DNA from 2 places in the Bacillus sp. LH1 genome. Region 2 is predicted to be linked to the other one. Evidence: predicted binding sites of a transcription regulator. Region 2 holds the regulator's gene; the other holds the start of a gene.

Region 1 (3,428 bases), 720 kb from region 2:
AAACACGCGAATGTGGTCGCCTGGTCTCTCGCCGTAAACGCATCAAGACGCCTGCTTTGCAGGCGTCTTTCATTTTATATAAAAGTAAATGATACATGCAGATGAGGTAAACCCTTATCTGCATTTTTTATTTTTCGAAAGAAATGTAATATGGATAAAACCCCCATTTCCGGAAAAACTACTAATGAAAGTATGATCTTGCCTAAAAGAGGTGAACGGAAATGAAATGGATACTGATTGCGATGCAAGCTTTCGTTATGATGTTTTGTTTCGTTTATGGAACGAATGTGAAGGCGGAAGGGCCAGTACCAGAAGTAACGAAAAAAGAACCTGAGGTTACAATTTTATTAGAGCGTATGTATGTTGATGGCGAAGTAAGCGAAGAAATACTTACAGAAAAAGTGACGGATTTAGAAAAGTTTTTACAGCAGTATAAAGAATGGCAGCTCGTTGATCGTGATGATGTACAAATTGTATTGCAAAAGAAAGTTGATGATATTTCTCCGTTATTGAAAACGAGCGGGTATTTTGGTGTTTCAGAGGAAGGGATATTACAAATTTTCAAAGGTGTACCGAAAAGTGATAATGCGATCCATTCTTTCTTTCAAATTGATATGAAAAAGCTTGAGAGCTATGAACGTGCGAAATTGAAACGTGGCATTCGTATTAAATCAAAAGAAGGTTTTGTGAAGACGATTGAAAAAATGAAGCAATACGCAGTTCAAAGTAAGAAAAAAAGCAGCTCATGGTGAGCTGCTTTTTTTTCTTATTTGTTTTTAGCTAAAATTTCTTTTGCGATTTCATCAATTAGCATATCTTTTCCGATTGGATTGAATGCTTTCGTATTGAAGACTTCATTTGATACTTCATATACGTGATTATTTTTAACTGCTTTATTGTCTTTCCAAACGGCACTGTTTTTGTAGTCTTCGTAAACTTTATCAGCTTCGCCGCCGAAGTTTACAATAAACATTTGGTCAGGCTGGAATGCAACTAGACCTTCTAGTGATACTTGCGCCATCGTTTGTTTTAAATCCGTACCTTTTGTTGCTGGAAGTTTTAAGTCATTAAAGATGATGTCACCGTATCCGAAGCTACCGTATACACGGAAGTTTTGTGGTGTAACTGCAACGAACATAAAGTTCTCATCTTTTGTTTTCTCTTTAATTTTTTTAGATAAAGAGTCTGCTTTCTTATCGTAGTCTGCAATCCATTTGTCTGCTTTCTTCTCTTCGTCAAATAGCTTACCTACTTCTTTAAACTTACCACGCCAGTCTTCTAAGTTTGTTTCTAGAACAACTGTAGGTGCAACCTTTTCTAGTTGATCATAAATTTTTAATTGACGGTTGTTTAAAATAATTAAGTCTGGTTTTAAAGCAGTAACAGCTTCTAAATCAACTTTAGGTGCCCAGTACCAACCTACTGCTTTTACTCCATCTAACTTGTCTGTTAAGTGATTTTGGATTTTATCTTTATATGTATTTGCTGTACCAACAGGTTTGTGTCCAAGAAGTAATAGTTCTTCTGTTGATCCAGATAAGTCAACAATTCTCTTTGGATTTACTGGAATTGTAGCTTCACCTTTAGCATGTTTTACAACTTTTGTTTTCGGTTGTTCTTTTGCCTTCGATTCTTCTTTTTGAGAAGAACAGCCAACGATAGAAAGAACAACGAGCATAATAGTAAATAAAATAAATAGCTTACGTTTCATCCTGATGTAACCCCTTTAATTAGTATTGATAATCATTATCGACTTCTGTATATTAAGGTGCTTTAACCTTTCTGTCAATGGAAAATAACAGAAGTTTCAAGTGGAGAACATTTGTTGGGGCAGTCTCGCTTTTCTATCATTAAATATGTTAAAATGGAATACATGATTTAAGAGGGAGAGATCGTATTTTGTTTGAATATGTTACAGGTTACGTGGAGTATGTAGGGCCGGAATATGTCGTAATTGATCATAATGGAATTGGTTATCAAATTTTCACACCAAATCCGTATGTATTTCAAAGAAGTAAGCAAGAAATCCGTGTCTATACATATCATTATGTGAGAGAAGATATTATGGCACTTTACGGGTTTAAAACACGTGAAGAGCGTTTATTATTTACAAAGTTGTTAGGCGTGTCTGGCATTGGGCCAAAAGGAGCTCTTGCAATTTTAGCTTCTGGTCAAACAGGACAGGTCGTTCAAGCGATTGAGCATGAAGATGAGAAGTTTTTAGTGAAATTCCCAGGCGTCGGAAAGAAAACAGCACGCCAAATGATTTTAGATTTAAAAGGAAAACTAGCAGATGTCGTACCAGGTGCATTTGTTGATTTATTCTCAGACACAGAACGTTTTGATGAGAAGAAAGGTTCATCAGCTGAGCTTGATGAGGCACTGGAAGCTCTCCGCGCACTTGGATACGCAGAACGCGAAGTTTCTCGTGTTGTACCAGAGTTATTAAAAGAATCATTAACGACGGATCAGTATATTAAAAAGGCACTTAGTCTTTTACTAAATGGTAAGAGGTGAGTATAATGGACGAACGTCTCCTTTCAGGGGAATCTGCATATGAAGATGCGGATTTAGAATATTCATTACGGCCACAGACGCTCCGTCAGTATATTGGCCAAGATAAAGCAAAACATAATTTAGAAGTATTTATTGAAGCGGCGAAAATGCGTGAAGAAACGTTAGATCACGTGCTTTTATATGGACCACCAGGTCTTGGTAAAACGACGCTTGCGAATATTATTGCCAATGAGATGGGCGTTAATGTTAGAACAACTTCAGGTCCCGCAATTGAAAGACCAGGAGATTTAGCTGCTGTATTAACAGCGCTTCAGCCAGGGGATGTATTATTTATTGATGAAATTCATCGTTTGCATAGATCAATTGAAGAAGTATTGTATCCTGCGATGGAAGACTTTTGCCTTGATATTGTAATTGGAAAAGGGCCTTCAGCACGTTCTGTACGCCTAGATTTACCGCCATTTACATTAGTTGGAGCAACAACACGTGCTGGAGCATTATCGGCACCGCTTCGTGACCGCTTCGGTGTACTTTCAAGGTTAGAGTACTACACAGTAGATCAGCTTTCTGCGATTGTTGAACGTACAGCAGAAGTATTTGAAGTTGAAATCGATTCGTTAGCTGCATTAGAAATTGCAAGACGTGCTCGTGGTACACCTCGTATTGCGAATCGTCTTTTAAGACGTGTACGTGATTTCGCGCAAGTTCGTGGTAACGGAACGGTTACGATGGAAATTACACAAATGGCATTAGAGCTACTGCAAGTAGATAAATTAGGTCTAGATCATATTGATCATAAATTACTGCTTGGTATTATTGAGAAATTCCGTGGCGGTCCAGTTGGATTAGAAACGGTTTCAGCAACAATTGGAGAAGAATCTCATACGATTGAAGATGTGTATGAGCCGTAT
Region 2 (3,428 bases):
TAAAAAATGCTCTTGAACTCTCTGCTTCTTATTTCACATTAAAAACAGATGGATCCATCACCGTAAGTCCTACCTACATAGAACCAAAGCCACAACATTATAATTATGATATGTGGGAAGGGATTTCATACGTATTAAACATTTCAAAACCAATTGGTGAAAGAGTAGAATCTTTACAGCATAACAGTGCTCCTCTTAATATGAATGAAGAATATGACGTTGTAATGAATAATTATCGTGCAAGTGGCGGGGGAAATTTCTTTATGTTTCAAAACAAACCGGTAGTAAAAGATATACCCACAGATATGTCTGAACTTATCGCTAATTATATATTGGAACATAAAACGATAGAAGCAACAGTTAATAACAACTGGAAAGTTATTAAATAACGATTTTTACATATAAAAAAGATGGGCTTCGCCCATCTTTTAATTTAATTTTGCATTATCTTGCTTTTTTAAAGCTTTTAATTTCGTCGGTGTAACATCTGTACCTTCTTCGTTAACAACTTTAATACCTTTAAGTTCGTTTAACATATTTTGACGAAATCCTTTTAAATATTGTTCACGTAGCGATTGACGCTCACGTTGCTCTTCTTCAGTTAAACCTTCAGCTTTTGCTTTTTTCGCTAAGAAGTTAATGCGTTCAACGAGTTCGTGATTAATCATCTCGAATCCCCCTTCTAATCAAAACTGATTATTATCATACAATAGTTACTCTTCTTTATCAAGCAATTGCTTCGTATACTCTACATATCTACGATGTACAGTCGCCTTTGAAACATTATGACCAAATCCACGTAATGTTGCTGCAATTTCTTCAAACGTGAGTTCACTTTTTCGCAAACGTACAATTTCCTCAATTGGCACTTCTTTTTTCTCTCTTCCTACACTTAAATGACGATTTTTTAAATTTTTTTCTGGACGATAACCTTTTTCTACTGCACGTTGCATACCTCGTTTAATTTTCAAATTATGAATCTTTCTTTGATATTCTTCAACAATACCAATAATATCTAATACCATTGAATCAGAATCCGACAATTGTAATTCACCATTATGTGTATGCGTATATACTTTTATGCCTTCTTTATGTAAACAATGCATTAACGCGATCTTCGCATTTCCTCTACCAAGACGCGTTTCATCTTGTATAAGTAACACATCAATTTGTTCGTCTCGAATTGTATCCAACACCTCTAATATACCGTCACGTTCAATTGTATATCCACTAGCCTGCTCTTCAATCACCTTAGTAACATTCATTTGATAGCGCTCAGCTAAATGCAATAATTCATCTTTTTGACGTAATAATGATGTTTCTTGCGCTTCTTTCGTTGTACTCACACGTGCATAAATAATTGCATTCATTTTGAACCCCTCTTTCTCCCTATTATTTCCCTATAGTGTAACATAAATCCGCCATTTGTTCGAACTTATGTTTGTAGAATGTTTTTTCACATGTTATACTTATTAATAAGAAAAATGAAAGAAAACGAGGTGTTAGAAAACATGGAAAAGTTAACGAAACGCCAGCAAGACATTCTCGACTTTATTAAGCTAAAAGTACAAGAAAAAGGATATCCACCTTCCGTACGTGAAATTGGTCAAGCAGTCGGCCTCGCTTCTAGTTCTACAGTGCACGGACATTTATCACGATTAGAAGAAAAAGGATACATTCGACGCGATCCAACAAAACCACGTGCCATTGAAATTTTAGGTGAAGACCGAATGGATACGGAAACACAATCTGTTATTCAAGTTCCAATTGTCGGAAAAGTCACTGCTGGGTTACCAATTACAGCGGTCGAAAGCGTAGAAGAACATTTCCCACTTCCAGCTAGTATTGTTGCTGGAGCAGACCAAGTGTTCATGTTACGTATTTCTGGAGATAGTATGATTGAAGCTGGTATTTTCGATGGAGATTTAGTTGTTGTTCGCCAACAGCAGTCTGCATATAATGGTGAAATTGTAGTCGCTTTAACAGAGGATAACGAAGCAACAGTTAAACGTTTCTATAAAGAAAAAGACCATTTCCGTCTACAACCAGAAAACTCTTCATTAGAACCTATCATTTTAAAACAAGTGTCAGTTATCGGGAAAGTAATTGGCGTATATCGTGATTTACATTAAAAATAACAAAAAGAAGATAATTACCGTATATAAATAAGGTAATTATCTTCTTTTTGTATTTTGATAGATTTCCATGCATTCTATTTCTTATTAACGAGTTTCAATCGTCACATCTCCCGCAGCCGTTTTACCGCTAATCTTTTTACTGCCATTTCCAATTGTTACATTTTTATTTTCTTCATTAAAAATTGTTACATCTCCAGCAGCACTTTGCCCAGTAATTACCGCATCTTGTGGTTTTTCCGATAAAGTAATATCTATATCTCCCGCAGTTGAACTGGCTTCTAGATTATACTTAGAATCATGATCTTGAATATTTATTTCCCCACTTGTTGTTTTTGCGGTCACTTTCCCTAATACCTTCTTAAAGTTCACCTCACCAGCTTTTGTCGATCCCTCCACATTCTTAGCCGTTACTTGTTTCAACTCTACTTCTCCAGCAAGTGTTCTAACACTTACGCTATCACTTTTCACATCACTCATTTCGATTTGTCCAGCAGATGAATTTACTTTTACATCTTGGTAAGAGCGTTCGGGCACAAGGAGAGTCAATTTAGACGTTTGAAACCTAAAATCGTAAAAAGAAAAATCAAATGAAGCACCTTTTTCTCTTTCCCCAATAATTTTTAATGTGTCACCATCTTCTGCGATACGAATCTCTTGTTTACGTACATCTCCCGATTGCTTTACATAAAAAGAAGAGTCAGGAGATTTTTGGACAATAATATCCCCGGCATCTAACTTAACTTCTATATTTTTTAATGTTTCGTTTTTAATTACATTTTCTTTATCGCCTTTTTCAGCAGTTTGTACTGCTTTTTCATATGTTTGGGAAATTCCTATTACTCCAATAATGATACAAGCGATAGCGATTAAAAATAGTTTTTTCATCATTTACTCTCCTTTTATCATTTTGAAGTTCCATATTACATATCGTACACACAATCTCTTAAACCACTTTGTACTATAAAAAGCGATAATACATAACAATAAACCTACCCCAACAAACGTTATACTAACGAAAAGATCCAACCATATAAAAGTACCCATAAATACTTTTCCAATAACGAAAAATGGTGTTACTACACTAGCAATACCACCGATCCAAAAAGAAAATATAAAAGCAATAATTGCGACTAACGGGCCTAACACAATAATAAAATTAAACAAACTAAGTCCAATCGCTGCCATAACAGCTCTTGTCACATTTGAAGTCGATGGATTTTTTTTCATTTCATCGAAGCGATACATCGCAAGTAATTCTTTCGCGATTACTTTCGGAGAACCAAGGCCCTG

Evidence for each region. Region 2 encodes LexA, which represses DNA repair genes until DNA is damaged. Its sites were predicted from a motif close to CGAACATATGTTCG; they were not measured.
Region 1: ruvA (Holliday junction DNA helicase RuvA) is a predicted target of LexA. The motif match lies at 1,816-1,829, and genes of this name have one in related genera.

Annotation. Positions count from the first base shown of each region.
Region 1 covers NZ_CM175007.1:4,311,107-4,314,534, reverse strand. Annotated here, with positions in the region: gene ACX9TM_RS22340 (BofC C-terminal domain-containing protein) at 222-752, shown strand; gene ACX9TM_RS22335 (iron-hydroxamate ABC transporter substrate-binding protein) at 767-1,711, opposite strand; gene ruvA (Holliday junction DNA helicase RuvA) at 1,900-2,517, shown strand; gene ruvB (Holliday junction branch migration DNA helicase RuvB) at 2,523-3,428, shown strand, end outside.
Region 2 covers NZ_CM175007.1:3,595,345-3,598,772, forward strand. Annotated here, with positions in the region: gene ACX9TM_RS18555 (bifunctional metallophosphatase/5'-nucleotidase) at 1-389, shown strand, start outside; gene ACX9TM_RS18560 (DUF896 domain-containing protein) at 429-668, opposite strand; gene ACX9TM_RS18565 (YneB family resolvase-like protein) at 714-1,370, opposite strand; gene lexA (transcriptional repressor LexA) at 1,512-2,132, shown strand; gene ACX9TM_RS18575 (DUF4097 family beta strand repeat-containing protein) at 2,223-3,026, opposite strand; gene ACX9TM_RS18580 (DUF1700 domain-containing protein) at 3,027-3,428, opposite strand, start outside.